4 regions of the Streptomyces capillispiralis genome follow, and region 1 is predicted to be linked to each of the others. Evidence: riboswitches for the same ligand, from Rfam matches in the RefSeq annotation. Region 1 holds a riboswitch; each other region holds the start of a gene.
The links. Region 1 has a riboswitch for cyclic di-AMP ahead of FHX78_RS18115 (M23 family metallopeptidase). Riboswitches for the same ligand answer to the same signal wherever they lie in the genome.
Positions count from the first base shown of each region.

Region 2: linked by a shared signal. The riboswitch ahead of FHX78_RS08210 (M23 family metallopeptidase) and the one ahead of FHX78_RS18115 (M23 family metallopeptidase) in region 1 are both predicted to bind cyclic di-AMP.
Region 3: linked by a shared signal. The riboswitch ahead of FHX78_RS03685 (M23 family metallopeptidase) and the one ahead of FHX78_RS18115 (M23 family metallopeptidase) in region 1 are both predicted to bind cyclic di-AMP.
Region 4: linked by a shared signal. The riboswitch ahead of FHX78_RS20200 (transglycosylase family protein) and the one ahead of FHX78_RS18115 (M23 family metallopeptidase) in region 1 are both predicted to bind cyclic di-AMP.

Region 1 is NZ_VIWV01000001.1:4,203,651-4,211,093, forward strand. Features, by position in the region: gene FHX78_RS18080 (DEAD/DEAH box helicase) at 1-33, shown strand, start outside; tRNA gene FHX78_RS18085 (tRNA-Lys) at 186-258, shown strand; gene FHX78_RS18090 (DUF3040 domain-containing protein) at 256-576, opposite strand; gene FHX78_RS18095 (HAMP domain-containing sensor histidine kinase) at 1,018-2,043, shown strand; gene FHX78_RS18100 (response regulator transcription factor) at 2,071-2,730, shown strand; gene FHX78_RS18105 (dihydrofolate reductase family protein) at 2,857-3,990, shown strand; tRNA gene FHX78_RS18110 (tRNA-Met) at 4,054-4,127, shown strand; cyclic di-AMP (ydaO/yuaA leader) riboswitch at 4,438-4,595, shown strand; gene FHX78_RS18115 (M23 family metallopeptidase) at 4,608-5,627, shown strand; gene FHX78_RS18120 (PrsW family intramembrane metalloprotease) at 5,754-7,226, opposite strand; gene trmB (tRNA (guanosine(46)-N7)-methyltransferase TrmB) at 7,258-7,443, opposite strand, start outside.
Region 2 is NZ_VIWV01000001.1:2,037,133-2,044,575, forward strand. Features, by position in the region: gene FHX78_RS08205 (GntR family transcriptional regulator) at 257-961, opposite strand; gene FHX78_RS08210 (M23 family metallopeptidase) at 1,167-1,940, opposite strand; cyclic di-AMP (ydaO/yuaA leader) riboswitch at 1,953-2,117, opposite strand; gene FHX78_RS08215 (M16 family metallopeptidase) at 2,320-3,708, opposite strand; gene FHX78_RS08220 (M16 family metallopeptidase) at 3,705-5,078, opposite strand; gene FHX78_RS08225 (DNA gyrase/topoisomerase IV subunit A) at 5,606-7,443, shown strand, end outside.
Region 3 is NZ_VIWV01000001.1:930,244-937,686, forward strand. Features, by position in the region: gene FHX78_RS03670 (MBL fold metallo-hydrolase) at 1-1,003, opposite strand, end outside; gene FHX78_RS03675 (GNAT family N-acetyltransferase) at 1,035-1,532, opposite strand; gene FHX78_RS03680 (SGNH/GDSL hydrolase family protein) at 1,529-2,314, opposite strand; gene FHX78_RS03685 (M23 family metallopeptidase) at 2,517-3,446, opposite strand; cyclic di-AMP (ydaO/yuaA leader) riboswitch at 3,449-3,612, opposite strand; gene FHX78_RS03690 (alpha-galactosidase) at 3,927-5,996, opposite strand; gene FHX78_RS03695 (tyrosine-protein phosphatase) at 6,184-6,981, shown strand; gene FHX78_RS03700 (DUF6126 family protein) at 6,998-7,126, opposite strand; gene FHX78_RS03705 (helix-turn-helix domain-containing protein) at 7,123-7,443, opposite strand, start outside.
Region 4 is NZ_VIWV01000001.1:4,642,274-4,649,716, reverse strand. Features, by position in the region: gene FHX78_RS20220 (Ppx/GppA phosphatase family protein) at 1-105, opposite strand, end outside; gene FHX78_RS20215 (DUF501 domain-containing protein) at 102-683, opposite strand; gene FHX78_RS20210 (FtsB family cell division protein) at 716-1,192, opposite strand; gene eno (phosphopyruvate hydratase) at 1,304-2,584, opposite strand; gene FHX78_RS20200 (transglycosylase family protein) at 2,817-3,515, opposite strand; cyclic di-AMP (ydaO/yuaA leader) riboswitch at 3,519-3,686, opposite strand; gene FHX78_RS20195 (LysM peptidoglycan-binding domain-containing protein) at 3,892-4,878, opposite strand; gene FHX78_RS20190 (cytochrome P450 family protein) at 5,074-6,366, opposite strand; gene FHX78_RS20185 (nucleoside triphosphate pyrophosphohydrolase) at 6,484-7,443, opposite strand, start outside.

The DNA.
Region 1 (7,443 bases):
GAGGACAAGCCGCGCTGGAAGCGCAACGGCTGACACGACCTCACCGAGCTGACCGGAAGGGCCCGCACGACACCCGTCGCGCGGGCCCTTCCGCGTCCCCACGGGACACGACGGGGCCCGCCCGCCCGATACCCGATCGGAGACCCGCCCGCGTCCGGCTATGCTCGTGGAGGCAACATCGCCAGGGGCCCTTAGCTCAATTGGCAGAGCAGTGGACTTTTAATCCATTGGTTGTGGGTTCGAGTCCCACAGGGCCTACCGGTGACCCCGGTCCGGACGACGTCCGGGCCGGGGTTCGTCGTGTCGGGGGCGGCCGGTGCGCGGGTGGTCGGGGTCGAGCAGCTGGACCGTGATCCCGGTGAGGACCAGGCCCGCCGCGATGAGCAGCCCGTCGGCGACGGCCACGCCCCCCACCAGCATGGTCACCCCGACGGCCAGCAGCCACCGGGCACCCGTACGCCGGTACTCGCGCGGGCGGGCCGGCCGCCCGGCGGACAGCGAGCGGGCGAAACGGGGATCCTCGTGCGCGAGTCGGGCCGAGAGGTCGACGAGGCGCTCGTCGTCGGACTGGGGCACGGCTCCTCCTTCCCAGGGGGTGGCCGCCCGGCGGCACCGTCGGCGGCCGTCGCTCCGGACACCGCCGGGCATCGGTTCCGTGCCGCCGGGGACGTACCGGGCGACGCGTGGGTCAGCCGCGAACTCGGGCCGCTACAAGGGAGTTTGCCCGTACGCCGAGGTCATCACCCGCCCGGTGCGCGGACTCCAGCGTGGCCCGGCGCCGCCGGATCCGGCCATCGGTCACGGGCCCCATCCCGCCCCGGGGCCGGTGCGCACCCGGGCGGGATGGGGGGTGGGGGTTCCGGCGCCGAAATGGGGGCTGTCACCGATGGCGCCGGGCCCGCCCGGCACACAGGCTGGAGGACGACGGCCCCCGCCGCGCCCCCGGCAGGCGGGCCGTCGGGCTCCCGCCGCACCGGGAGCCCACCAGGAGCGGCCCACGGTGAGGAGGCGGTACGGGTGCCTCTGTTCTGGCGGATCTTCCTGCTGAACGCCGTCGTCCTCATCGTCGCCACGGCCCTGCTGCTGGGCCCGGTCACCGTGTCCACTCCCGTGCTGCTCACCGAGGCCGCGGTCCTCACGGCGGGGCTCGCCGCCATGCTGGTCGCCAACGCGCTGCTGCTGCGGATCGGTCTGGCGCCGCTGCAACGCCTGACGCGCGCCATGACCACCACCGACCTGCTCCGCCCGGGACACCGGCCCGCGGTCGGCGGGCGGGGCGAGATCGCCGAGCTGATCACCACCTTCAACACGATGCTCGACCGGCTGGAGGACGAGCGCGCCACCAGCAGCGCCCGCGCCCTGTCGGCCCAGGAGGCGGAACGCCGCCGGGTTGCCCGGGAACTGCACGACGAGGTCGGCCAGTCCCTCACCGCCGTCCTGCTCCAGCTCAAGCGCGCCGCCGACCACGCACCGCCCGGCCTGGGCGAGGAACTCCGCCAGGTCCAGGAGGCCACCCGGGCCGGGCTGGAGGAGATCCGGCGCATCGCCCGCCGGCTGCGCCCCGGCGTCCTGGACGAACTCGGCCTGGCCAGCGCGCTGAAGGCGCTCGCCGCCGAGTTCGCCGGGCCGGGGCTCGACGTCCGGCACCGTCTCGCGCCGGACCTGCCGCCGCTGGACCGCGAGGCCGAGCTGGTCCTCTACCGGGTGGCCCAGGAAGCGCTCACCAACACCGTCCGCCACGCCCGCGCCCACCGCGCCGAGATCGCCCTGCACCGCACCCCCGGCGGTGTCGAACTCCGCGTCCGCGACGACGGCCGGGGCACCGGCGGCGCACCGGAGGGCGCCGGCGTCCGCGGCATGCGGGAACGCGCCCTGCTCATCGGGGCCGGGCTGACCGTGGAGTCCGGCACCGAGCCGACCGTGGAGTCCGGCGCCGGCGTCGGCACCGTCGTACGGCTGGCCGTCCCCGTCCCCGTCCGCTTCCCCGCGCACACCCTCGTTCCCGTACGCGGGTCCGCGCCCGCGCACGCCCCGCCCCCGTGACCGACGCCCCCGACCGGAAACGCTGACATGAACGACCCGGCCCCCACCCGCATCCTCCTCGCCGACGACCACGCGCTGGTCCGCCGGGGGGTCCGCCTCATCCTGGACGGCGAACCGGACCTGACCGTCGTGGCCGAGGCCGCCGACGGCGTCGAAGCCCTGGAGCAGGCCCGTGAGCACCGGCCCGACCTGGCCGTCCTGGACATCGCCATGCCCCGCCTGACCGGTCTCCAGGCGGCCCGCGAGCTCTCCCGCGCCCTGCCGGACACCCGCATCCTCGTCCTGACCATGTACGACAACGAGCAGTTCTTCTTCGAGGCGCTGGCCGCCGGGGCCTCGGGGTACGTCCTGAAGTCCGTCGCCGACCGCGACCTCGTCGAGGCCTGCCGCGCCACCATGCGCGGTGAGCCGTTCCTCTACCCCGGGGCGGTCAACGCGCTCATCCACCACTACCTCGACCTCGCGCGGGAGGGCCGCAGCCTGCCCGCCAAGGCCATCACCGACCGCGAGGAGCAGATCCTCAAGCTCGTCGCCGAGGGCCACACCTCGCAGCAGATCGCGGGCCTGCTGGTGATCAGCCCCAAGACGGTGGAGCGGCACCGGGCCAACCTCCTGGCCAAGCTCGGCCTGAAGGACCGCCTGGCACTGACCCGGTACGCCATCCGCGTCGGCCTGATCGAGCCCTGAGCCCGCCCGGCGCGGGAGCGGGGTGCGGGCGTACGCCGGCCGCGCGGGTTGTCAGACTGGAACCGGGCCGCACCGGCCCGCCCGCCGCGGTCCCGCCGGCCGCCGTTCCCCGCCCGGAGTACGCCGATGCCCCACCCGTACGTCCTGCTGTCCGCCGCCGTCTCCCTGGACGGCTGCCTCGACGACACCGGCCCCGAGCGGCTGCTGCTGTCCGGCCCGGAGGACTTCGACCGGGTCGACGAGGTGCGGGCATCCGCGGACGCCGTCCTGGTCGGCGCCGGCACCCTCCGCGCGGACAACCCCCGGCTGCTGGTCTACTCGCCCGCCCGGCGCGCCGCCCGGGTCGCCGCGGGCCGGCCCGAGTACCCGCTCAAGGTCGCCGTCAGCGGCTCCGGCGACCTCGACCCGGCGGCGCGGTTCTGGCACACCGGTGGCGCGAAGGTGCTCTACACCACCGACCGGGGCGCCGAGCGGGCACACGCCCTCGGTGTCGCCGCCGACGTCGTCCCGCTCGGCCCCGACCTCGACTGGCGGCGGCTGCTGGAGCACCTGCACGCCGTGCGCGGCGTCCGGCGGCTGATGGTCGAGGGCGGCGGCCGGATCCACACCCAGCTGCTCACCCAGGGCCTCGCGGACGAACTCCAGCTCGTCCTCGCCCCGCTGTTCGTCGGTGACCCGGACGCGCCCCGCCTCTTCGGCCCCGGCGCGTACCAGGCGGGCCGGCTGCGGCTGGTCGAGACCCGCCCGGTGGGTGACGTCGTTTTGACGCGCTACGAGCCCACCGCGCCCGGCACCGGCCCGCTGCCCGTCGCCGCCGACCACCACTGGCTGGCGCTCGCCTGCGCGCTGGCCGCCGAGTGCCCGCCCTCCACGACGGCGTTCAGCGTGGGCGCGGTCGTCGTGGCGGCCGACGGTACGGAGCTGGCGCGCGGCCACTCCCGGGAGGGCACCGACCCGGTGGTGCACGCGGAGGAGGCCGCGCTCGCCAAGATCGACCCCATGGACCCCCGGCTCCCGGCCGCCACCGTGTACTCCAGCCTGGAGCCCTGCGCCCGCCGCGCGTCCCGGCCGGCGCCCTGTGCCCGGCTGATCCTGGACACGGGGGTGCGGCGGGTGGTCACGGCCTGGCGCGAGCCGGACACCTTCGTGGCGGGCGCCGACGGCAGCGGGGTGCTGGCCGAGGGGGGCGCCACCGTGGTGGTCCTGCCGGAGTACGAGGACCGGGCCAAGGCGCCGAACGGCCATCTGACCGGCCGGTGAAACGGGGCCGGCGACAACGGGTGTGCTTCGTGTCCCGCGCATGGCGTACACTGGTTTCAACGACGCGGGGTGGAGCAGCTCGGTAGCTCGCTGGGCTCATAACCCAGAGGTCGCAGGTTCAAATCCTGTCCCCGCTACTGAAGGCCGAGGGCCGGAATCCGAAAGGGTTCCGGCCCTCGGTGTTTTCCGGCTCCCGCCGACTTCTCCCGAGATTCCGCTGTCACCCAGCGTGAGGGATCCACCCCGCAGCGCATAACAACTGACATACCGTCAGAAGAGAGCGGGCGCGCGAAGCGCGGTCAACTCGCCCGTTTTTGGGCGTCGGTGGCGGTTAAGTCCCCACGGAAATCGTTAACGATCAAGAGGAACAGCTTGGAATACGACCCTCGCGTCTATTAACGTTCGATAACGCAGCGCGGTCGTCCCAGCCGTCACAGAAGTCGGCTCCGTGCGCACGCGCCGAATCCCGCAAGGGAACCGGGGAACCATCACCATGGGGTGAATCGCGTGGATACCGCCGTGGCAACACGGTGCGTATACGCGCGTAGGAGACCTTCCTGCTCCGAACCCGTCAGCTAACCCGGTAGGCGGAGAAGGAAGGAAAGGAGTACGCCCACGTGGCGTCCAACCGGCCTGCCCCCGAGGCCCCGTACCAGCCGAGCGACACCTTCGCCTACGGCGGCATCCGCACCGACGAGGGCCCCTTCGAGGAGTGGAACCCCACTGCGGAGACCATCCGCCCGGTACGTGGCCGGCACCGCGTGGCCAAGCAGCGCGGCGGCGGGCTCGCCCGCAGCTCCACCGTCCTCGGCGTCGGCGTCATCGCCGCGGTCGGAGCGGGCGGCATGGCCAGCGCCCAGACCGGCAAGCCGCCGGTCTCGATCTCCGTGCCCGACCTCCCCAACGTGGGTTCCCTCATCTCCGACGAGGACACCCCCAAGGGTTCGGCCACGCCCCTCAGCGACATCGGCATGAGCGCCGCCGACGACGAGCAGGCCACCGCCGGCGCCGGTGAGGCGCTGCGCGCCCGGATCATGGCCCAGGTCGAGCAGCAGCAGGACCAGGCGGAGGACAGGGCCGCCGCCGAGGCCGCGGCCGCCGCCGAGAAGGAGGCCGCCGAGGCCGTCGCCAAGGCGGAGAAGGAGGCCAAGGCCAAGGCCGCCGCCGCCAAGAAGAAGGCGGAGGAGGAGGCCAGGAAGAAGGCCGAGGCGGAGCGCCTCGCCGCACTGGCCAAGCAGTACGCGCTGCCGACCTCCTCGTACACCCTCAGCTCCACCTTCATGCAGGCCGGTGCCTACTGGTCCTCCGGCTACCACACCGGCCTCGACTTCGCTGCCCCCACCGGTACCCTGATCAAGGCCGTCCACACCGGCACGATCACCTCCGCCGGCTGGGACGGCTCCTACGGCTACAAGACCGTGCTCACCCTCGACGACGGCACCGAGATCTGGTACGCCCACCAGTCCTCCATCAGCGTCAGCGTCGGCCAGAAGGTCAGCACCGGCGATGTGATCGGCCGTGTCGGCTCCACCGGCAACTCCACCGGGGCCCACCTCCACCTGGAGGTCCACCCCGGCGGTTCCACCTCGGGCGTGGACCCGCTGGCCTGGCTGCGCGACAAGGGCCTCACCCCCTGAGAACCGACGCCCCCTGAATCCCGGCAGTCCCGACGACGACCCCCCCGACGTCAGGGCTGCCGGTCAGGTGTGTGCGGGGCGGGGTGAGGCGGGGTGATTGGACCGGTCAGGATCCGTCAGGATCGGTCAGGACCGGCGGGGATCCGGGTTCGGCCGCGGGTCCGGGTACGGGGCGTACGCGGCGTAGGGATGCCCGTACGGCAGCGGACCCTGCGGCGGATGGCCGTGTGGGGGATACGCGTGGTGTGCCTGCACATGTAGTGGCTGCCCATGGGGCGCCTGCACGTGTGACGGCTGGCCATGGTGTGCCTGCCCCTGCCCATGGGGCTGCTGGCCGTACACCCCGTGCACCGGCCACGGCGCCGCGGTGACCGGGGCCGGGGGCGCGAGGGCGCGGGCCGCGTGGTCCAGGGCCGGACGGGCCGCTCCCCGCCGGTGCCACAGCTCGAGCAGCAGCTCCCGCTCCCGCGTGACGAAGTCCGTCCCCGCCCGCCCGAGCCGCCCCCGGTGCCGCAGGAACGCCAGCGAGGTCGCGTACGCCTCGTACTGCGCCACCGCCCGGGCCGCCGCCCGCCCGCCGTACCGGCGCGCGTACTGCCGCGCGATGCGCCGCGCCCGCATCGAGCCGAGCGCGAACGGCTCCGCGGGAGTGAGCCAGCCGGCCACCGCGTACGCGGGCAGTTCCGACCGTACGGTCCGCAGCTCGCGCTGCCGCGTCCACACCACCAGCCAGGTCAGCAGTCCGAACGTCGGCACCATGAACGCCGCGTACACCGCGAAGAAGCCGTACTGGCCGAGCGTCGAGGAGCCGTTCCACAGCGCGTGCATGCCCATCGCGAGGAGCAGCCCGCCCAGCGGGAGCAGTACGCGGCGCAGCCGCTGCCGGGGGCCGGACAGCGCGGCGATGCCGAAGCCGATCCCGGTGAGCACGGTGAACAGGGGGTGCGCGAACGGCGACATGACGATGCGGACGAAGAACGTCGCCGCGGTCACCGAGGCCATGCCGCTGTCGCCGGTCAGCTGGTCGGTGCCGAAGGCGGTACCCAGGTAGAGGATGTTCTCCGTGAACGCGAAGCCGGTGGCGGTGACCCCGGCTATCACCACGCCGTCGAGGATCCCGGAGAAGTCCCGTCTGCGGAAGAGGAACACCAGGAGGACGGCGGCGGCCTTCGCGGACTCCTCCACGACCGGGGCTATGACGGTCGCGCCGAGGGTGTCCGCGCCGGCCGGGTCGGCGGTCGCCGTCGCTATCCACTGTGTGGCGAAACTGTTCGCGACGATCGCTATCAGCGCCGCCGCGCACGCCCCCCAGGCGAAGGAGAACAGCAGGTTCCGCCAGGGTCCCGGTTCGACCCGGTCCAGCCAGCGGAAGGCGGCCACGAGGAGCGGCACCGGGAGGACGGCGAGTCCCAGTCCGACCAGGAAGCCGTGCGTGCCGGTCTGCTCGCGGACCAGGGCGAGGATGACCAGCCCGGAGAGCGTCAGCAGGGTGATCAGCGCCCCGTAGCGCACCCAGGGGCGCTGCCACCAGTGCGCGTGCCGCGGCGGTCCGCCGGTGTCTTCGCCGGGAGGCGCCGGGTACGGGGGGCTGGAAGCCACGGAATCGGCCCTAACGAGGGAGGGGAAGGGTCTACACGCTGTCTCGGGCCCGGTCTTCGGGGCGGTGCCCGGCCCGTTCGCCGTGCGGTACGCGCCGGAAGAGCAGGTCGTTCACGGCATGACCCTTGTCCAGTCCCTGCCCCTCGAAACGGGTGAGCGGCCGGAACCCGGGACGCGGCGCGAAACCGCCGTCCGCCTGCGTGTTCTCGAAGGCCGG
Region 2 (7,443 bases), 2.2 Mb from region 1:
CCGCATTCCCCGGCGCGCGTTGTGCGCGCGGACACGGGAGCGCACCGCACGGGACTCCATCCGCACGGGCAGAAAGGAACGCGTCCGCCCGGGTACGCCAAAGCATCCGCACGAGCACCTCGGATTGTTCGCGCGGGCACCCAGAATTGTCCGCGCGGGCACACGGAAAGCCGCGGCCGTGAATTCACCGCACTGCGGAAAAGGGCAGCGGAATGACTTCGGCACGAAATGCTCTTCTTTGTATACGGCCCTCGTGTTAATGCCGCAGGCTCGGCGTGTTTACGGGATGTTGCGAGTTCCTCACACGGTCCGTGCGGCCGGCCCGCTCGCCGCCGGGGGCGAGACGCAGCCGGTGCGCGGCGCTCGCGCGCTCGGTGTGCAGCGCCGTGACGGCCCGCGCGCGGTCGCCGTCGCCGCGCCCCACGGCGTCCACGATCGCGCCGTGTTCCGCCCAGTACTCGACCGGGTCGGGCGGCCCCTCGGTGGCGTACATCCAGGCGATCTTGTGCCGCAACTGGGTCAGCGTCGACGCCAGCGCCGGGCTGCCGGAGGCCTGGGCGAGCGTCTCGTGGAACCAGCCGCCCAGGGAGCGCAGGTCCTCGCTGTTGCCCTGACGGGCGCGTTCCTGCCCGAGCCTGACCAAGCCGCGCAGCACCTTCAGATGGGCCTCGGTGCGGCGCTGTGCCGCGCGGGAGGCGCCGAGCGGCTCGAGCAGCAGGCGCATCTCCAGCAGGTCGGCGGCCTCCTGCTCGGTGGGTTCCGCCACGCACGCGCCCGCATGGCGCCGGGTCACCACGAAGCCCTCGGCCTCCAGCGTGCGCAGGGCCTCCCGGACGGGGACGCGGGAGACGCCGTAACGACGGGCGAGGAGTTCCTCGGTGAGCCGGCTGCCGCGCTCGTGGACACCCGCGACGATGTCGTCCCGGATCGCCGTGCACACCGAGTGCGCGGGAATACGCATGACCGACCTCCGGCTTAATCCCCGTGAAACGTCGAAGATCGACGTGTGTTCCGTGACTCTATTGAAATCAGCGGGATTTTCCGAAGGGGGTACGGAAACCATGCGTATTTTTTGGACAAGCGGCCCGCTGAAACGCCGAAAGCCCCGGCTCGGGAGCCGGGGCCACGGTGAGCGGGGCCGCCGCGCGGGCGGCCGGCCGCGGGTGTCAGAGGTTCACGCCGTGCGCGCGGAGGTAGGCGACGGGGTCGATGTCGGAGCCGTACTCGGCGGTCGTACGGGCCTCGAAGTGCAGGTGCGCGCCGGTGACGTTGCCGGTCGCGCCGGAGACGCCTATCTGCTGCCCTGCGGTGACCTGCTGACCCACCGAGACGCCGAGGGAGGACAGGTGACCGTACTGGGTGTACGTGCCGTCGTTCATCCTGATGACGATCTGGTTGCCGTAGGCGCCGCCCCAGCCGGCCTCGACGACGGTGCCGATGCCGACCGACCGGACCGGGGTGCCGCTCGCGGCGTGGAAGTCGACACCGGTGTGGCTGCCGGAGGACCAGACGGCGCCGCCGCTCTTGTAGCCGGTCGACACGTAGGAGCCGGCGATCGGGGAGACGAAGGTGTTGAGACGCTTGCGCTCGGCCTCCCGCGCGGCGCGCTCCTTCTCCGCTCGGGCCTCGGCTGCCGCTTCGGCGGCCTTCTCGCGCGCGGCCTGCTCGGCCGCCTTCCGCGCGGCGGCCTCGGCGGCCTCCCGGGCGGCCTCGTGCTGGGCGGCCGCCTGGGCGTCGATCCGGTCGGCGACCGCGTCGCCCAGGGTGACGACGGGGGTGAGGCCGGTCTGTGCGGCGGCCGGTCCGGCGGCGAGCGCGGGGGCCGCGAGGGAACCGACGACGCCGGAGGTGGCGAGCGCCGCGACGCCCGCCGCGCGGGCGGTGCCGCGCTGCGTCCGGCTCGGACGACGGTGTTTCCCGGAGGCGCGGGTGAACGCCATGTGGAGGCTGGTCCTTTCCTTCCCTCTCGCCTACCGGGTTAGCTGACGGGTTCGGAGCAGGAAGGTCTCCTACGGACTCCCTCACGACACGCGCGGGCGTCCGATTCACCCCAGGGACTACGGTGGGTCCCCGGCTCCCCTGGCTCGCGCCGTACGGGGACTCGGCGATGGCTGTCCGCTGCCGCGGGTGCGGCGCACTGCCCGACGAACAGCCCGGAAGACGCTAAGCGGGAGATCTTTCGATCCCCAAGCGGATCACGGCTTTTGTAGCGCATCCCACAGGGCAGACGGGCATCCTCCGTCGCAATTCGGGCATGAGTGGGCCCTGGTGACTCGCGTGTCACCAGGGCCTCACGCGCGTGTGCGCCTCCGCGGCTCGCTACTCGGCCGTAACGACGGTGACTTCCCCGATGCCGAGGGCCTCGACGGGCGCCTTGATCTGCGCCGCGTCCCCGACGAGGACGGTCACCAGGCGGTCCACCGGGAAGGCCTTGACGACCGCCGCGGTGGCCTCCACGGTGCCGGTCGCGGCCAACTGCCGGTACAGGTCCGCCTGGTAGTGGTCGGGCAGGTGCTGCTCGACCTGGTCGGCCAGGGTGCTCGCGACGGCCGCGGCGGTCTCGTACTTCAGCGGCGCCACGCCGACGAGGTTCTGCACGGCGACGTCGCGTTCCGCGTCGGTCAGTCCTTCCGCGGCGAGGGTGCGCAGCACCGTCCACAGGTCGCCGAGGGCGGGACCGGTGTTCGGGGTGTCGACGGAGCCGCTGATGGCCAGCATCGCCGCGCCCGTGCCGTCCGGGGCGGACCTGAGGACCTGCCCGAACGACCGCACGCCGTAGGTGTAGCCCTTCTCCTCGCGCAGGACGCGGTCCAGACGGGAGGTGAGGGTGCCGCCGAGGCAGTAGGTGCCGAGCACCTGCGCGGGCCACACGCGGTCGTGCCGGTCGGGTCCGATGCGGCCGATCAGCAGCTGCGTCTGGACGGCGCCGGGGCGGTCCACGATGACGACCCGGCCGGTGTCGTCGGCGACCACGGCCGGGACGGGGCGCGGCTTGCCCGGGGAGCCGGTCCAGGCGCCCAGGGTGTCGCCGAGCAGCGCGTCCAGGTCGATGCCGGTGAGGTCACCGACGACCACCGCGGTCGCCGTGGCGGGGCGGACGTGCTGCTCGTAGAAGGCGCGCACGGCCGCCGAGTCGATGCCCTCGACCGTCTCCTCGGTGCCCTGGCGGGGACGCGACATGCGCGAACTCGCCGGGAACAGCTCCTTGGAGAGCTCCTTCGCCGCGCGGCGGGAGGGGTTGGCCAGCTCGTGCGGGATCTCGTCGAGGCGGTTGCGGACCAGCCGCTCGACCTCGCTGTCGGCGAACGCGGGCGCCCTGAGGGCGTCCGCGACCAGTCCGAGGCCCTTGGCGAGCCGTGAGGCCGGGACCTCCAGGCTGAGGCGGACCCCGGGGTGGTCGGCGTGCGCGTCCAGGGTGGCGCCGCAGCGCTCCAGTTCGGCGGCGAACTCCTCGGCGGAGTGCTTGTCGGTGCCCTCGGAGAAGGCCCGCGCCATGATCGTGGCGACGCCGTCGAGGCCGGCCGGCTCGGCCTCCAGGGGCGCGTCGAGGATCACCTCCACGGCGACGACCTGCTGGCCGGGGCGGTGGCAGCGCAGCACCGTCAGGCCGTTGTCCAGCGTGCCGCGCTCGGGGGCCGGGAAGGCCCAGGGCCTGGCCTCGCCCGCCTGGGGCTGCGGGTGGAAGTCCATCGTGGCGAGCTCGGTCACTTGGCCGCCTCCTCGTTCTCGTCGGTGCCGGCGACTGCGGCGGCTTCCTCGGTGTCCTCGGCCTCGGGGGCGACGGGCTCGTAGACGAGCACCGCGCGGTTGTCGGGGCGCAGGCGGGACTTCGCGACCTCCTGCACCTCCTCCGCCGTCACGTCGAGCACGCGCTGGACGGCGGTCAGGGCGAGCTGGGGGTCGCCGAACAGGACGGCGTACCGGCACAGTTCGTCGGCGCGGCCCGCGACCGTGCCGAGCCGGTCGAGCCACTCGCGCTCCAGCTGGGCCTGGGCGCGCTCCATCTCCTCGGCCGTGGGGCCCTCGTCGGCGAAGCGGGCGAGCTCCTCGTCGATGGCGGCCTCGATGACGGGCACCTCCACGTCGCCGGACGTCTTCACGTCCAGCCAGCCCAGGGAGGGCGCCCCGGCCAGCCGGAGCAGGCCGAACCCGGCGGCGACGGCCGTGCGGTCGCGCCGTACCAGCCGGTTGTAGAGCCGGGAGGACTCGCCGCCGCCGAGGACGGTGAGGGCCAGGTCCACCGCGTCGCACGCGCGCGTGCCGTCCTCCGGCAGCCGGTAGGCGGCCATCAGCGCCCGCGCGGGGACCTCCTCCTCCACGATCTCGCGCAGCTGCCCGCCGATGACGTCGGGGAGCGAACCGTCGCGCGGTGCGGGCTTGCCGTCGTGGGAGGGGATGGAGCCGAAGTACTTCTCGATCCAGGCGAGCGTCTGCTCCGGGTCGATGTCGCCGACGACGGACAGCACGGCGTTGTTCGGCGCGTAGTAGGTGCGGAAGAACTGGCGGGCGTCCTCCAGGGTCGCCGCGTCCAGGTCCGCCATCGAGCCGATCGGCGTGTGGTGGTACGGGTGGCCCTCCGGGTAGGCGAGCGCGGTCAGCTTCTCGAAGGCCGTGCCGTAGGGGACGTTGTCGTAGCGCTGGCGGCGCTCGTTCTTGACGACGTCCCGCTGGTTCTCCATGGACTCGTCGTCCAGGGCGGTCAGCAGGGAGCCCATGCGGTCGGCCTCCAGCCAGAGGGCGAGCTCCAGCTGGTGGGCGGGCATGGTCTCGAAGTAGTTGGTGCGCTCGAAACTGGTGGTGCCGTTGAGGGAGCCGCCGGCGCCCTGGACCAGCTCGAAGTGGCCGTTCCCCTTGACCTGGGCGGATCCCTGGAACATCAGGTGCTCGAAAAGGTGAGCCAGACCGGTACGTCCCTTGACTTCGTGACGCGAACCCACGTCGTACCAGAGGCACACCGCGGCGACCGGGGTCAGGTGGTCCTCGGAGAGCACCACGCGCAGGCCGTTGGCCAGGCGGTGCTCGGTCGCTGTCAGGCCGCCGGAGCCTGCCTGGGCTGTGGCCGTGTGACCCATGGGCATGTACGTCCCTTCGATCGCGGAGGCGGTTGTCGAAACCGCCGTTTCTGCCGGTCCTGCCACTGTATGCAAGCGTGCGGACGGCCGGTGAAGTTCCCGGCCGGGCCGGCTACGCCGAGAGCGAGAACCTGGTGGGACACGTGATGCCGGTGTGGAGGCTGGGGTCCCGGCCTCAGACAACGGCACCACGGGCGGGGCGGGCCGCCCGCGCGGTCCCTGGCCCACGCGGCCGCGGGCAGGCGAGCTGTCCCCGTGTTCCTCACGGGCGAACCACGCCGGGTGGCGAGCGCCCGGGAGTGCGGGAGGCACCGCGCGCACCCCGGCCGCGCGACCCGCCCCCGCCCAAGTCGCCCCGCCGACCGGCAACCCCGCGCGGGGCCGGCCGCGCACTCCCCCGTACCCTTCTCGCGCCGTCGCCACCCGCCCGCGCCGGACGGCCGGAGCCGGGTCTTGGTCCCGCTTGTCAGTGCGACGGTCCACAATGGTCCGCGTCAGATCCCGTCACACGCTTCAGCAAGGAGCCGGCAGCGATGGCCCGCCGCAGCACGAAGACCCCGCCGCCCGACGACTCGTACGAGGAGAAGATCCTCGACATCGACGTCGTCGACGAGATGCAGGGCTCCTTCCTCGAGTACGCGTACTCGGTCATCTACTCACGCGCCCTGCCGGACGCGCGTGACGGCCTCAAACCGGTGCACCGCCGCATCGTCTACCAGATGAACGAGATGGGCCTGCGCCCCGAGCGCGGTTACGTGAAGTGCGCCCGCGTGGTCGGCGAGGTCATGGGCAAGCTGCACCCCCACGGCGACGCGTCGATCTACGACGCCCTGGTCCGCATGGCCCAGCCGTTCTCCATGCGCGTCCCGCTGGTCGACGGCCACGGCAACTTCGGCTCGTTGGGCAACGACGACCCGCCCGCCGCCATGCGGTACACCGAGTGCCGGATGGCCGAGGCCACGAGCCTGATGACCGAGTCCATCGACGAGGACACGGTCGACTTCGCGCCCAACTACGACGGTCAGGAGCAGGAACCGGTCGCGCTGCCCGCCGCGTTCCCGAACCTGCTGGTGAACGGCGCCTCGGGCATCGCCGTCGGCATGGCCACCAACATGCCGCCGCACAACCTGCGCGAGGTCGTCGCGGCCGCCCGCCACCTGATCAGGCACCCCAACGCCGATCTCGACGCCCTGATGAAGCACGTCCCGGGCCCCGACCTGCCGACCGGCGGCCGGATCGTCGGCCTCTCCGGCGTCCGGGACGCGTACGAGACGGGCCGCGGCACCTTCAAGATCCGCGCGACGGTCACCGTGGAGGACGTGACGGCGCGCCGCAAGGGCCTCGTCGTCACCGAGCTGCCCTTCACGGTGGGTCCGGAGAAGGTGATCGCCAAGATCAAGGACCTCGTCGGCTCGAAGAAGCTCCAGGGCATCGCCGACGTCAAGGACCTCACCGACCGCGAGCACGGTCTGCGCCTGGTCATCGAGATCAAGAACGGCTTCGTGCCGGAAGCGGTGCTGGAGCAGCTGTACAAGCTGACGCCGATGGAGGAGTCCTTCGGCATCAACAACGTGGCCCTGGTGGACGGCCAGCCCCTCACCCTCGGCCTCAAGGAGCTCCTGGAGGTCTACCTCGACCACCGCTTCGACGTCGTGCGGCGGCGTTCGGAGTTCCGCCGCAGCAAGCGGCGCGACCGGCTCCACCTGGTCGAGGGCCTGCTGACGGCCCTGCTGGACATCGACGAGGTCATCCGCCTCATCCGCTCCAGCGAGAACTCCGCGCAGGCCAAGCAGCGTCTGATCGAGCACTTCTCCCTCAGCGAGGTCCAGACCCAGTACATCCTGGACACGCCGCTGCGCCGCCTCACCAAGTACGACCGGATCGAGCTGGAGGCGGAGAAGGACCGGCTGAACGCGGAGATCGAGGAGCTGACCCGGATCCTGGACTCGGACGCGGAGCTGCGCAAGCTGGTCTCGGCCGAACTGGCCGCGGTCGCCAAGAAGTTCGGCAACGACCGTCGTACGCTGCTGCTGGAGTCGGCCGCGACCCCGGCCGCCGCCGTGCCGCTGCAGGTGGCCGACGACCCGTGCCGCGTGCTGCTGTCCTCCACGGGCCTGCTCGCCCGCACGGCGAACGACGCACCGCTCGTCGACGCCCCCGGCGCCAAGCGCGTCAAGCACGACGTGATCGTCTCGGCGGTGCCCGCGACGGCCCGCGGCGAGATCGGTGTGGTCACCTCGGCCGGCCGCCTGCTCCGGCTGAACGTCGTGGACCTCCCGCAGCTCCCCGAGACGATGCCGACGCCGAACCTGTCGGGCGGGGCGCCCCTGGCGGAGTTCGTGTCGCTGGAGGACGACGAGCAGGTGGTGTG
Region 3 (7,443 bases), 3.3 Mb from region 1:
CCGCGTCCTTCATCCACTCCCCCGGCTCCGCCCACGCGTGCGGCGCCAGGTTGAACGTCCCCCAGTGGATCGGCAGCAGCACCCCGCCCGGACCGCCTCCCTGGAGGTCGAGGTGCGCGCGGACACCCTCCTCGGGCGTCATGTGGATGTCGGGCCAGAAGTCCGAGTACGCGCCGACCTGGATCATCGTGGCGTCGAACGGGCCGTGGTCGGCGCCGATGTCCTGGAAGCCCTCGAAGTAGCCGGTGTCACCGCTGTGGTAGATCCGGTGCTCCTCGCCCGCGGCCACCCAGGAGGCCCAGAGGGTGTGCTGGGTGTTGCGCAGTCCCCGGCCGCAGAAGTGACGGGCGGGGGTGGCGGTCAGGGTGAGCCCGCCGACCTTCGTCGCCTCGTGCCAGTCCAGCTCGCGCAGCCGGTCGGCGGAGACGCCCCAGCGCTCCAGGTGCGCCCCGACGCCCAGGGGCACGGCGAACAGCGTGTCCGTGCCGGCCAGCGCCTTGATCGTGGGCAGGTCCAGGTGGTCGTAGTGGTCGTGCGAGATCACCACGACGTCGACCGGGCCGAGCGCGGCCAGCGGCAGGGGCGCGGGGTGCAGCCGCCGGGGCCCGGCGAAGGGGAACGGCGAGCAGCGCTCGCCCCAGACGGGGTCGAACAGGACCCGGTGCCCGTCGATCTCCGCGAGCACGCTGGAGTGGCCCATCCAGGTCAGGCGCAGACCGGTGGCCGGCGGGCGGGAGAGGTCGGCGAGGGTGGTGGAGTGCACCGGGATCGTGCCCTGCGGGGCGCGGCGGGACCGGCTCTCCTTGTCGATGTACGTCTTCGCCAGGTCCCGGGTCGAGCCCGAGGGACGGATCCTGGCGGTGCCTCCCGGGTTCTGGAACACGCCGTCCCTGAAGTGCGGGGATCTGCGGATGCGCGCCATGCGCTCGCCCGTGGGGTCCGCGCCGAAGGCCACGGGCCGCAGGGCGCTGAGCCCGGAGCTCGGAAGACGGAAAGCGGCCACGGTACCTCCAGGTCGTCGGTCAGACATTCCATTATGTGCGGCCGGTCCGGCGGGGCGGGGCCGGATGCGGGAGGGACGGCCGGTGCGGCCGGCGCACCATGAACACGTCCACCGGGTCCTCGGTCTCGGCCGTGAACCCGTGCCGTTCGTACAGCCGCCGGGCCGCACTGCCCCGCAGCACGTTCAGCCGGACGACGGCCCCGGCGCGGTCGCACCGCTCCAGCAGCGCGCGCAGCACGCCCGAGCCGATGCCGTCGCCCTGGTGCCCGGGCGCCAGGTAGAAGTGCTCCAGCCAGTGGGCGTCCTCCGCCGGCCGCAGCGCCACGCAGCCGGCGAAGGCGCCGCCCACCTCGATCACCCAGGTGTGGGCGGGGTCGAAGCCGTCCCGGAGCCGCTGCCGCACCCGTCGGCCGTCGTACCGTCCGAGCCGTTCCAGATCCGGGCGGAGCACCAGCGCGCGCAGTTCGGCCACCGCCTCGACGTCCGCCGCGGCCGCCGGCCGCACACGCCAGTCCCGCGTGATCGTCACGCCACCGACGCGATCCGTACCTTGATGTCGTCCGGCGACAGCGCGCCCTTGGCGGTCACGTGGTCCCCCGAGGACTCGCCGCGCAGCCGGCGGCCGATCCACGGCACCAGGTACTCGCGGGCCCAGTGGACGTCGTCCCGGCGGACCTCGAACGTGCCGCGGGGCGGCAGGGGCGGCCAGGGCTGTTCCGGGTCGGCGGGGACCTGGAGGCCCAGGGCCTGGCCCGCGCGGAGCGCCACGCGGGTGTGCCCCTCGGGTGACAGGTGCAGCCGGTCGGCGTCCCAGGCCCTGCGGTCCTGGACGCTCCTGAGGGACCACAGGTCGAGCACGGGGCAGCCGTACCGGTCGGCGACGGCCCGTACGTGCCCGTTGTACGTGGCGATCTTGCCGCGCAGGTGTTTGAGCAGGGGGACGCCGCGGGTGTCGAAGCCGGTCGTCACCATCACCGTGCCGGACACGGCGCTGAGCGCGGCGATCGCCCGCTCGAAACGCTCGGCCACCTCGTCCGGGTCGCTGCCCGGCCGGAGGATGTCGTTGCCGCCCGCACAGAACGAGACGAGATCGGGGGCGAGTTCGACGGCGCGGGGCACCTGGTCCGCCACGACCTGGTCCAGCAGTTTTCCGCGCACCGCGAGGTTCGTGTACTGGAAGTCGCCTTCGGGCCGGAGGTCGGCGAGAAGCACGGCGAACCGGTCGGCCCAGCCGACGAGCGCCCCGTCGGGGCCGGGATCGCCGACGCCCTCGGTGAAGCTGTCCCCCACCGCCACGTACGACCCGATCACTGTTCTGCTGTCATTCTTCGAATCGTCTGCCACAACCGCTCATGATTCACCTTGGAATGTGACCTACGCGACCGTAGGAATGGGTTGACGGTCGGTGAGATAAGACACTCTCAAAATGTTGGCCAACTACGGAATACGGCGAAGGCCGGACCCGGGGATCGGGGTCCGGCCTTCGGCGGCGTGTCAGGCGGTTCGCTCGGGGTCAGCCGATGGCGACACCCTTGGAGCGGAGGTAGGAGACCGGGTCGACGTCGGAGCCGTAGTCCGGCGTGGTGCGGATCTCGAAGTGCAGGTGCGGGCCGGTCGAGTTGCCGGTGGAGCCGGAGAGGCCGACCTGCTGGCCGCCGCTCACGGTCTGGCCGGCCGAGACGGACAGCGAGGACAGGTGGGCGTACTGGGCGTAGTAGCCGTCGGCGAGCTTGATGACGACCTGGTTCCCGTACGCGCCGGCCCAGCCCGCGGAGACGACCGTGCCGGAACCGACGGCCTTCAGCGAGGTGCCGGTCGGGACGGCGAAGTCGACACCGGTGTGGTAGCCGCTGGACCACATGCTGCCGGCCACCTTGTAGGCGGTGCCGAGGGATCCGCCGGGCACCGGGGAGCTGTGACCGGAGGTGTTCGCGGCCTGGTCGGTGGTCGTCTGCTGCGCGGAGGTGTCCGCCGAGGGCTGCTCGGACGGCTTCGCGGCGGGCTTCTCGGCCTTCGGCTCGGCGGAAGCGGCCGGGTCGGCGGAAGAGGACTTCTCCGGCGCGCTCTTGGCGGCCTCGCCGTCGAGGGAGAGCTTCAGACCGGGGTGGATGAGCGACGGGTCGTCACCGACGACCTCGCGGTTGTCCGCGTAGAGCTTCTTCCAGCCGCCGTCGACGTCCTGCGTCTCGGCGATCCTGGCGAGGTAGTCGCCGGCCTTCACGGTGTACGTGCGGGCGTCGTCGCTCTTCTGGGCGGCGGCCTTCTGGCCGGCCGCGGAAAGGGACTGGACGGCCTTCTCGGGGGCCGCCTGCGGCGTGGCGGCGTGCGCGCCGGTGGCGCCGAGGAGCGGCAGGGCGAGCGCGGCGCCACCGGTTCCGGCGACGGCTATGGAGCGGGTGAAACGCTGGGCCTTGGTACGGCGGTGCTTACCCTTCGCGGGCATGACGATTTCCTCTCCGGCGCCTACGAGGTGAGCTGTCGGGTTCGGACTGGAGATGCCCGGCCGCGCTTTCGCGCGGCTTAACCCCAAGCCGTTCCGGAGACCGGAACAGGCAGTCGTACCTGTGGGTCCCCCGCTCCTGCCGTACACGGGTCAGTGTGTGCGGGCTCCGGGCGGCGGCAGGATTAGGCGTCCGTCCGGATCGGTGGCGAACGTAAGCGACCCGGACGTGAAGGGACAAGCGCGAGGTTCTCCGGGTATGCCTTTTTCCGTGATCCACGGACGGAAAGGACGTCACCGAGCGTCGACCGGGATTCCGATTCCGCGCCGAATTCCCTTGCCATTGCTCGAAATTACGTGAACATGGCGACAACACATCGTCACGGATATGACGATGCTCACGCACCCCCTCCCCATCTCCCTTTCTTTCGGGGCACGTTATACCGAAGCTACTTAATCGGACAGAACGACCTAATCATCCAATCACAGGCGCCTCAGCCGGAACACCGCGGCGTCCAGATCCCCCCGCAGACCGGTGAGCAGCCCGTGGTGCAGCAGGACGGCACCACGGTGCACTTCGCCCGTTTCGAGGCATTCGTACGAGGCGGCCGGGTCGAGGCCGCGCAGCCGGAGCGCGGGCACGGGCTCCCCGTAGTGCTGCGCCTGAAGACAGGCGAGGACGACGGTGTCGTCGCCGAGGACGTACTGCACCGCGCTCAGCCCGCCCTCCGGCGGACGCAGCCGGTACAGGTCGCCGCGCTGCACCACGGGCCGGATCTCCTTGTAGAGCGCGACCCACTCCCGCGCCTCGGCGAGCTCCTCTCCGCTCCACCGCGCGAGGTCACCGCCGATGCCCAGCACTCCGGCCATCGCGCTGACGAACCGGAAGCGCAGCGTGCTGACCCGGCCGTTGAGCATCGCGTTCGGGCTGTCGGTGACCCAGGCGGCCATGACCCGGGCCGGGTGGAGCTGGCTGAAGCCGTGCTGGATGGCGAGCCGGTCGAGGGGGTCGGTGTTGTCCGAGGTCCACACCTGGTCGGTACGCGAGAGGACACCCAGGTCGATCCGGCCGCCGCCGCCCGAGCAGGATTCGAAGGCCACCCCCGGGTGGGCCGCCCGCAGCCGGTCCAGCAGGGCGTACAGCCCGCGCACGTGGTCGGTCCACAGCCGCTGCGGATACGGGTCGTCGGGCCAGCCCGCGTCGGTGAAGCAGCGGTTGAAGTCCCATTTCACGTAGTCGACGGGGGCGCCGGAGAGCAGCGCGTCGAGCCGGCGCCAGAGGTGCTCCCGCACGTCGTCGCGCGCGAGGTTGAGGACGAGCTGGTTGCGGAACTCCGTGCGCCGGCGCCCCGGCTGGAACTGCACCCAGTCGGGGTGCGCCCGGTACAGGTCGCTGTCGGGGTTGACCATCTCCGGCTCGACCCAGATGCCGAACCGCATCCCGAGCCCGTGCACATGGTCCGCGAGGGGCTTCAGGCCGCCCGGGAAGCGGTCGGGGTTGGGCGTCCAGTCGCCCAGTCCTGCCCGGTCGCCGGTGCGCGCGCCGAACCAGCCGTCGTCCACCACGAACAGCTCGACGCCCATCGCGGCGGCCCGTTCGGCGAGCGCCCGCTGCTGCTCCTCGCCGATGTCGAAGCCGGTGGCCTCCCAGGAGTTGAAGAGCACCGGCCGGTCCCGGTCCGCGTCGGGGACGACGAACGTCCGCTGGTAGGCGTGCCACGCGCGGCTCGCGCCGCCGAAGCCGCCGTCGCTCCACAGGCCCGCGAAGACCGGCGTGACGTACGTCTCGCCGGTGCCGAGCATCAGCAGGCCGGAGTCGTCGTGCCCCGCGCCGCCGGTGATCTGCACGCGGGCGTCGGGGAGGCGGTGCACACCGATGCGCCAAGACCCCGACCAGCCGAGGGCGCAGCCGTAGACCTCGCCCCGCTCCTCGGTCGCGTCGGTGTCGAGCGCGACCCACGGCAGGTGCTGGTGCCCGGTGTGACCGCGCCGGCTGCCGATGACCTTCTCCCCGTAGGTCAGCGGGGAGCGGGCCAGCCGGGACTCCGCGGCCCAGCGGCCGTGCAGCTGGGACAGCCGCCAGTGCTCCCGGTCGGGCAGGGTCCAGGTGGCGGAGTCGGCGCGCATCAGCTCGACCTCGGGTCCCCGGTTGTGCAGGGTCACCCAGCGCTCGACGACATCGCCGCGCATCCGGTAGTGCAGGGTCACGGTCAGCTCGCCGTCACGGAAGCACAGGCGCAGTTCGCCGTCGTCCGTCTCGTGCCCGTCGAAGACCCACTCGGTGCCCCGGCGTGCGCCGGCGCGCACGGACAGCGCGGGGCGGGTGAAGCGCGGACCGCCTTCGACCGGGTACTCCTCGCGCCCGTCCAGCCGGGACTCGAACGGCCAGTCGTCCGGCAGCGGGCGCCGCGCGAGGGCCTCCGCGTCGGCGGGCTCGATCCTCGGGCCCCAGTGCAGATGGACCAGTTCGTCCCGGTCCGTGACATGCAGCGCGTAGCCACTGGCCGGACCCGAGAGGAGCCAGGTACGGCCGTCCGGGGAGACCTGCGTCACTGAAGAGACCTGCGCCACCGAACCTCCCACAGAACCGAACAGGTGCGATCAGACGCCAACATCATCGGGGTCGGGGCGCGGTCGGGCAATGCCTGTGGACAACTCATTGCCCCAGGCAGGCATGTCGTATCGTCGTGTGGTGCCCGTCGGCGAGCCGCGCCGGCGCGCCGAGTGGGAGGAGTCCTTCGTGACGCAGCAGATCCCGTCGACCGAACCCGAGCTGGCCGGAGTACGCAACTTTCGCGATGTGGGCGGACTGCCGACCGTGGACGGTCGACGGGTGCGGCACGGGGTGCTGTTCCGCAGCGGCCACCTCGCCCACGCGACCGCCGAGGACGCCGCCTTCCTGGCCTCGCTCGGGCTGCACACCGTCTTCGACTTCCGCAACGCGGCCGACCAGAAGCTGGAGGGCCCGGACGTCGAGCTGCCGGGCGTGCGGAATGTGAACCTTCCGCTCAGCGACCCGGCCGACGGCGCCGAGTTCTGGAAGATGGTCCGCGACGGCGACCTGGACCAGCTGCGCTCGATCCTCGCGGACGGCAAGGGCGCCGACCGGATGATCGCCTCCTACCGTCTGATCATCAAGGAGCGCACCGCCGAACACTCCCGGGTGCTGCGCGCGCTCGCCGACGACAGCGTCCCCGCGCTGATGCACTGCGCGGCCGGCAAGGACCGCGCGGGACTGTCGGTGGCGGTGACGCTGCTCGCCGTCGGCGTCGAGCGGGACGCGATCGTGGACGACTACCTGAAGTCCAACGCCAAGCACCGCCGCTACAAGGTGCACCGCAGCGGCAGCTCCGCCTCGGCCTACTCCCCCGAGGTCATGGAGCTGCTCAGCCCGCTGTTCGACGCGCGCGCGGAGTACCTGTCGGCCGCCTTCGAGACCGTCGAGGAGACCTGGGGCGGCGTGGACCCCTATCTGGAGCAGGGGCTCGGCCTCACGCCGGAGTTCCGGGAGCGGCTGCGCGAGCGCCTGCTCGACTGAGCCACCCGGCGCGGGCCTACTTCTTCGCCCCCACCTCGAACAGGAAGTAGATGAAGCCCGCGAAGAGGTGCCCCACCGCGATGTAGATGAACAGCCTCACCCACAGGGCCCGGGGGAACTTCTCCTCCATGTCTCTGCCGGTCATGACGCGTCTCCGTGGGTCGGGCCCAGGCACAGCGCGGCCGTGGGACTCTGCAGCAGGGTGTGGACGAACAGCAGCTCGACCCCGTCGGGGTCCTGAGCCGCGATGCGGTGCGGGGTGAGCGAGTCGAAGTGCGCGCTGTCGCCCGGGCCGAGGCGGTGCAGGGTGTCCCCGAGGCGCAGCCGCAGCCGCCCCTTGAGCACGTACAGCCACTCCTCACCGGGGTGGACGCGCACGATGTCGCCCTGGGAGCCGTGCGGCACCTGCACCCGCAGGGCCTGCATGCCGCGCCCGGCGGCCCCGGCCTGCCAGTACGTCCA
Region 4 (7,443 bases), 440 kb from region 1:
CATGCGCCGGTCCAGCTCCGTCAGTTCGCCCGTTTCCGGGTCGACGTCGGCCACCAGCAGACGGATGGAGTTCGTACCGCAGTCGATGGCGGCGACCCGGGTCACCGGCCGTCCTCCTTCTCCGTGGCGGACTCGGCGGACTCGACGGACCCGGCGGACCCGGCGGACCCGGGGAGCGTCACGCAGGGGCCCTTGCGCCACCACTCGGGCAGCATCGCCAGCGCCTCGTCGCCCAGCGGGTTGACACCCGGTCCGGCCGCCAGCGAGTGGCCGACCAGGACGTGCAGGCACTTCACCCGGTCCGGCATGCCGCCCGCGCTCGGGAAGCCCTTCAGCTCCTCGATCTCGTCGCGGCGCCGGATGTAGTCCTCGTGCGCCGCGCGGTAGGCGGCCGCCAGCTCCGGGTCGGTGCCCAGCCGCTCGGTCATCTCCTTCATCACGCCGTTCGCCTCCAGCGTCCCGATCGCCGAGGCGGCCCGGGGGCAGGTGAGGTAGTACAGCGTCGGGAAGGGGGTGCCGTCGGGCAGCCTCGGCGCGGTCTCCACGACGTCCGGCTGCCCGCAGGGGCAGCGGTGCGCGATGGCGCGCAGCCCGCGAGGGGGCCGCCCGAGCTGCTGCTTGAAGGCCTCGACGTCCGCCTCGGTGGGCTCGGTGCGCGGGGTCGTGGGCGGAGGGGTTTCCATACCTGTCTTTCCGGGGCTTTCCGTATCGGAGGTCACTGGGCGGCGGCGTCGGCCTTGTCGACGCCGTCCCAGACGTTCGCGTACCAGGGGCGGTCGGCGGCTTCCAGATCCGTGCGGGCCGTCTTCGCCGTACCCGGGTCGATGACGATGTAGCCGGTCTCGCCGGGCATGACGTAGTGCAGCCGCCGGCGGATCTCCTGCTCGGCGTAGGCGTCGTCCTGCCAGCGCGCCTTCATGTCCCGCAGCCGCTCGACCCGTTGCCGGGTCTCGTCCTGCTCCTGCTGGAGGTCGGCGATCTCCGCGCGCTGGGAGACGTACTGCCGCATGGGGTAGGCGAGGGCCACGATCAGCGAGCAGACCACCAGGGCGAGCAGCGCCGCCCGGCCGGTCAGCCGCGAGCGGCGGGCCTGGCGCTTGGTCTGCGAGCGGTACACCCGTGCCGCGGTCTGCTCACCGATCAGCCGGATCCTGGTCGCGGTGGAGAAACGGTCCCGGTCCTTCACCGCCATGTCTCCGCCTCCGGTTCGCCTGCGTGCGTGGTCATACGTGCGTACGTCCCCGCACACGGTACGGGACCGAGTACGGGGACGTACGGACGACGCCGCCTGTGCGGGCGGCGCTCAGCCCTTGAAGCGCGGGAACGCGCTGCGGCCGGCGTACACCGCGGCGTCGTCGAGGATCTCCTCGATGCGCAGCAGCTGGTTGTACTTGGCGACGCGCTCGGAGCGGGCCGGGGCGCCGGTCTTGATCTGGCCGCAGTTGGTGGCGACGGCCAGGTCGGCGATGGTGACGTCCTCGGTCTCGCCGGAGCGGTGGGACATCATGCACTTGAAGCCGTTGCGCTGGGCCAGCTCGACGGCGTCCAGGGTCTCGGTCAGCGAACCGATCTGGTTGACCTTGACCAGCAGGGCGTTGGCGGCGCCCTCCTCGATGCCGCGGGCCAGGCGCTCGGGGTTGGTGACGAACAGGTCGTCGCCGACGATCTGGACCTTGTCACCGAGCTTGCCGGTGAGGACCTTCCAGCCCTCCCAGTCGTCCTCGAACAGCGGGTCCTCGATGGAGACGAGCGGGTACGCGTCGACGAGCTCCGCGTAGTACTCGGTCATCTCGGCGGCGCTGCGCTCCTTGCCCTCGAAGGTGTAGACGCCGTCCTTGTAGAACTCGGAGGCGGCGACGTCGAGGGCGAGGGCGATCTGCTCGCCGGGGGTGTAGCCGGCTTCCTTGATGGCCTCGAGGATGAGGTCGAGGGCCTCGCGGTTGGAGCCGAGGTTCGGGGCGAAGCCGCCCTCGTCGCCGAGGCCGGTGGCCAGGCCCTTGCTCTTCAGGACCTTCTTCAGCGTGTGGTAGACCTCGGCGCCCCAGCGCAGGGCCTCGGAGAAGGACTCCGCGCCGATCGGGGCGATCATGAACTCCTGGATGTCCACGTTGGAGTCGGCGTGCGAGCCGCCGTTCAGGATGTTCATCATCGGCACCGGCAGCAGGTGCGCGTTGGGGCCGCCCAGGTAGCGGAAGAGCGGCAGGTCCGACGCCTCGGAGGCGGCGTGGGCAACGGCGAGCGAGACACCGAGGATGGCGTTGGCGCCGAGGGAGCCCTTGTTGTCGGTGGCGTCCAGGTCGAACATCGCCTGGTCGATCAGGCGCTGCTCGGTGGCGTCGTAGCCGACGAGCTCCGGGCCGATCTGCTCGATGACGGCCAGCACGGCCTTCTCGACGCCCTTGCCCAGGTAACGGTTGGCATCGCCGTCACGGAGTTCGATGGCCTCGAAGGCGCCGGTGGAGGCGCCGGACGGGACGGCGGCACGACCCGTGCTGCCGTCGTCGAGGCCGACCTCGACCTCGACCGTGGGGTTGCCTCGGGAGTCCAGGATTTCCCGGGCTACGACGACGTCGATGGACGGCACGAGCATCTCCTTCTTGGATGTGACGCGGGTGGGCGGGACCACGGTGGGTCCTGCGAGTCCGAGCCTAACCGGCTCCGGGCGATCGGCCAGCCGGTCGACCGCCCCGTGGACAGAACCGAGCGTAAATTGTTTCCGAACGGAACAAAGCCGAATCCGGAAACCCGCGCGAAAAAACCCCGCCCCGGTGCGTACGGGGGGAGACGCACCGGGGCGGGGAGCAGGGGGCTGCCGCTTACTTGAGGTGCAGCTGCTGGCCCGGGTAGATGAGGTCGGCGTCCTCGACGATGTCGCCGTTCAGGTCGAACAGCTTCGCCCAGCCGCCCTCGACGCCGTGCTCCTCGGCGATCGTGCTGAGGGTGTCACCCTTGACGACCTTGTACTCGCCGTCACCCTTGGCGACCTTCTTGCCGGTCGGGGTGGTGACGGTCTTCTTCTCCGCCTTCTGCTCGGCGGCCGGGCGCTCGGCGGAGCGGGAGGCCTTCTGCTCGGTCTCGCGGGTCTCGGCGGAGCCGGTGCCCTGGCTCTCGGTGCCCTGCGCGGAGCCACCGCCGCTGTACGGGGTGTTCGACAGGTTCACGCCGCAGACCGGCCAGGCACCCTTGCCCTGGCCCGCGAGGACCTTCTCGGCGATCTCGATCTGCTGGGCCTTGCTGGCCCGGTCGGCGGAGGCGGCGTACGCGGTGCCGCCGTACGCGGCCCAGGTGGAGGCGGAGAACTGCAGACCGCCGTAGTAGCCGTTGCCGGTGTTGATGGACCAGTTGCCGCCGGACTCGCACTGGGCGACGGCGTCCCACTCGGAGGCGGTGGCGGCGGAGGCGTTGCCGGCCGCCATCAGCGGGGCGGCGACGGCGGCACCGACGACACCGGTGACGGCGATGGCGCGGGTGGCCTTGGACGGACGGCGGTGCTTGCCCTTGCCGGAAAACAGCATGGTTGATCCCCTCACCGACGCCTGCGAGGTGAGCTGTCGGGTTCGGGCCGGTTGAGTTGCCCGGCCACGGCTCTCACGAACCGCGGCTTCACCCCAAGCCGAGCCAGCCACAACTGCTGGGCCCGGCACTTACCTTGGGTCCCCCGCTCCTGCCTACGGCGCATGACGCGACGACTGTTCCCGGGCCGCCACTGGCAGGATTCGGCGTTGCGGCGGCCGGGGCCCGCATTGGCGAGCGGTCTCGACCGTAGGCACGTGATCGGCGGAATGACAAAGACGATCAGGGCTTCTGAGACCTATCTCTCACAGCCTTTAAATCGGACATTCGCCGCGAATCATGACGCCAACTGCCGCCGTGCCCAGGCGTTTTCGGGCGTCACTTTTCGCCCGGTTCGACCCCGACAGCGAGCTCCTGGCCCGGCAGGATGAGGTCCGGGTCGGTGCCGACGACCTGCTCGTTCTCCGCGTACAGGGCGCGCCACCCGCCGTCCAGCTCAAGGGAGTCGGCGATGGACGACAGGCTGTCCCCGGTGCGCACGGTGTAGGAGCCGTCGGCGGCGTCGCGCGAGGCGTCGTCGCCGCGCGAGGCGTGCCGGCCGGACGACTCGGACGTACGGTCCTCGGTCACGCCCTCCTCGGCGCTGCCGCCGCGGTGACGGCCGGAGCCGGTGCCCTCGGTTCCGGTGAGGCCCGAAGAGCCGTCGGTCTGCCCCAGCTTGTCCGACTCGTCGGTCTTCGGGGTGGCCGAAGCGGAGGGGGAGGTGCCGGTGTCGGTCCCGACGGAGGCGTCGGCGGACGCGTCGGCCGTGCTCTCCGGGCTCTCCGCGCCCTCCGGGGACTTCGAACCCTCCGTGGCGTCCGCGGTGGACGACGGCTCGGACGTGGGCGACGGCGAGGAGGAGGCGGACGCGTCACCGGAGTCCGGCGATCCGGACGGGTCCGGCGTCGAGTCCTCCGCGACACCCGTGTCGATGTCGACCGACGCCGAGTCCTGGTCCAGGCCCGCGAGCAGGCCGCAGGTGCGCCACGCGCCGACGCCCTGGTCGGCGAGGACCCGCTCGGCCACGGCTATCTGCTGGCCCCGGCTGGCCTGGTCGGCGCTCGACGCGTAGTCCAGGCCGCCGTAGGCCTCCCAGTCGTCCTGGGTCAACTGCAGGCCGCCGTAATAACCGTTGCCGGTGTTCTGGCTCCAGGAGCCGCCGCTCTCGCACTCCGCGACGCGGTCCCAGGTCGCGCCGTCGGCCGCGCTGGCGCTGCCGGCTCCGAGGAGCGGGATGGCGATGGCGGAGCCGGTCACTCCGGCCGCGACGAGAAGAGCCGGAGCCTGGCGGGGGCGGCGGTGCCGACCGTTCCCGGAGAGCATGCGGGAGACCTTTCGCGAGACAGCGATGACCCGCGCGGCGAGTGAAGCCGAAGGGCCGCGCTGATGGGTGAACGTATCGGCAGAGGATCACTTGTCACAAGTTCATGCCGCGCAGATCACGTGAAGATCACAGAGTTGAGGGCGAGTCATGTTTGCGCTGGTCCGCTCCGGGGCACTGGGCGCGGCGGTCGGCCCTCAGGTGTGCGCAGGAGTGAACTCCACCGGCAGCGTGCGCAGTCCGCGCATGATGAGTCCGCCGCGCCACCGCAGTTCGGCCGGTTCCACGGCGAGCCGCAGATCCGGCAGCCGGGTCAGCAGCGTGGCGAGCGCGGTCTGCCCCTCCAGACGGGCCAGCGGGGCGCCCAGGCAGTAGTGGATGCCGTGGCCGTATCCCAGGTGCTGGTTGTCGCGGCGGCCGAGGTCGAGCACGTCCGGGCCGTCGAACCGCTCCGGGTCCCGGTTGGCGGCGGCGAGGACGACGAGGACCGGGTCGCCGGCCGCGACGCGCTGTCCGCCGATGGTGACCGGCTCGGTGGCGAACCGCCAGGTGGCGAGCTCCACGGGGCCGTCGTAGCGCAGGAGTTCCTCGACACCCGTCTCCAGCAGTCCCCGGTCGCCCGCGGCCAGGGCCCGTTGCAGGCGCTCGCGCTGGCCGGGGTGGGTGAGCAGGGCGTAGGTGCCGTTGCCGATGAGGTTGACGGTGGTCTCGAAGCCGGCGAACAGCAGGATGAAGGCCATGGCGGCGGCCTCGTTCTCGGTGAGGTGCTCGCCGTGGTCGGAGGCGCGGATGAGGCCGGAGATGAGGTCCTCGCCCGGTGCCGGTTCGGCGGGCAGTTCCTCGCGCTTGCGGTGGATGAGCTCGGCGAGGTACCCGCGCATCTTCTTCACCGACCGCGCGACGCCGCCCCGGGGGCCGCCCTGGTGCCGGATCATCATGCCCGCCCAGTCCCGGAAGTCGTCCTGGTCCTCCCGCGGGACGCCGAGCAGGTCGCAGATGGCGTAGATGGGGAGGGGGAAGGCGAACTCGTGGATGAGGTCGGCGGAGCCGCCGGCCGCGAACCGGTCGATGAGCCCGTCGGTGAGCTGCTGCACCCGGGGCGCGAACTCGGCCACCCGGCGCGGGGTGAACGCCTTGCTGACCAGCCGGCGCAGCCTGGTGTGGTCCGGCGGGTCGATGTTGAGCAGATGGGTCATCAGATCCGCCTGGCGCTCCCCGGGGATACCGGTCTTGCCCTTGGCGTGGGCGGGCTCGTCGTGGTGCGCCGGGTTCTTGGACAGGCGGGGGTCGGCGAGGGTCTGTCTGGCGTCCGCGTACCGGGTGACCAGCCAGGCCTCCACCCCGCTGGGCAGCCGCGTCCGGTGCACGGGCGCGTGCTCGCGCAGCCAGGCGTAGGCGGGGTAGGGGTCGGCGGCGAACTCCCAGGTAAACAGCTCGGGGACGGGGCCGTGCGGGCGGGCGTGCGGTGGCGGGGTGGGCTGGTCAGGCATACGGCGACCTCGGCTGGGGGCGCGGGCGACCGCGCGAACGGGCGTCCGGGGGCGGAACCCCGGGGGCAGGGAGGGAAGGGGAGGCGGGGCGGCATTCTCGTGTGCCCCGCCCCGGGGTCAGGCTCCGTCCTGGCCGCCCTCCGCCGCCCGTATCGCGTCCCGGTAGGCCCGCGCCGCCGCCCGCAGCGCCGCCTCCGGGTCGGTCCCGGACGCCTCCGCCCGCGCCGCCAGCGCCAGCAGCTCGTAGCCGACGCCCTCCCCCGTCGGCAGCGGCACGTCCAGTCCGGCCGTCCGCGCCCGCGACGCCAGCTTCGCCGCCAGGGCCAGTCCGGGCTGGCCCAGCGGCACGCCCTCCGTCACCGAGCTGCGGCGCTTCTCCTCCGCCTTGGTGCGCAGCCAGTGCGCCTTGACGTCCTCCGGCGTGGTCGCCGTCTCCTCACCGAAGACGTGCGGGTGCCGGTGGATCAGCTTGGCGACGATGCCGCCCGCCACGTCGTCGACGGAGAACGGCTCCTCCTCGTGCTCCTCGGCGATCCGGGCGTGGAAGACGACCTGGAGCAGGACGTCCCCCAGTTCCTCGCGCAGTTCGTCCCGGTCGCCCTCCTCGATGGCCTCGACGAGCTCGTACGCCTCCTCGATGCCGTACTTCGCCAGGCCCTTGTGGGTCTGCCGGGACGACCACGGGCACTCGGCGCGGATGCGGTCCATGACCTGCACCAGGTCCAGGAGGCGGGCGCCCGGCAGGTCGTAGGAGGCGGGCAGCAGCTCCAGCTCGGGCATCCGGACGCGGCCGGTCCCCGCCAGGCGGGCCAGTCCGTCGGTGAGCGCGGGCTCGCCCTCGCCGGTGGCCACGACCACCACCGTGCGCCCGCCGGCGCAGGCGTCGACGAGGTCCTCGGCGGACGGCGACGCCTCCTCGACCGCTATGCCCGCCTCCCGCAGGTACGGCAGCTGCGGATGCGCGCCGTCCGCGCACAGCACCCGGTCGGCCGCGTGCAGGACCTGCCAGGCCGGCCAGGACAGCAGGCCGGGGGCGACGCGGTGGCTGGTGGTGAGCAGGACGATGCGGCCGACGGC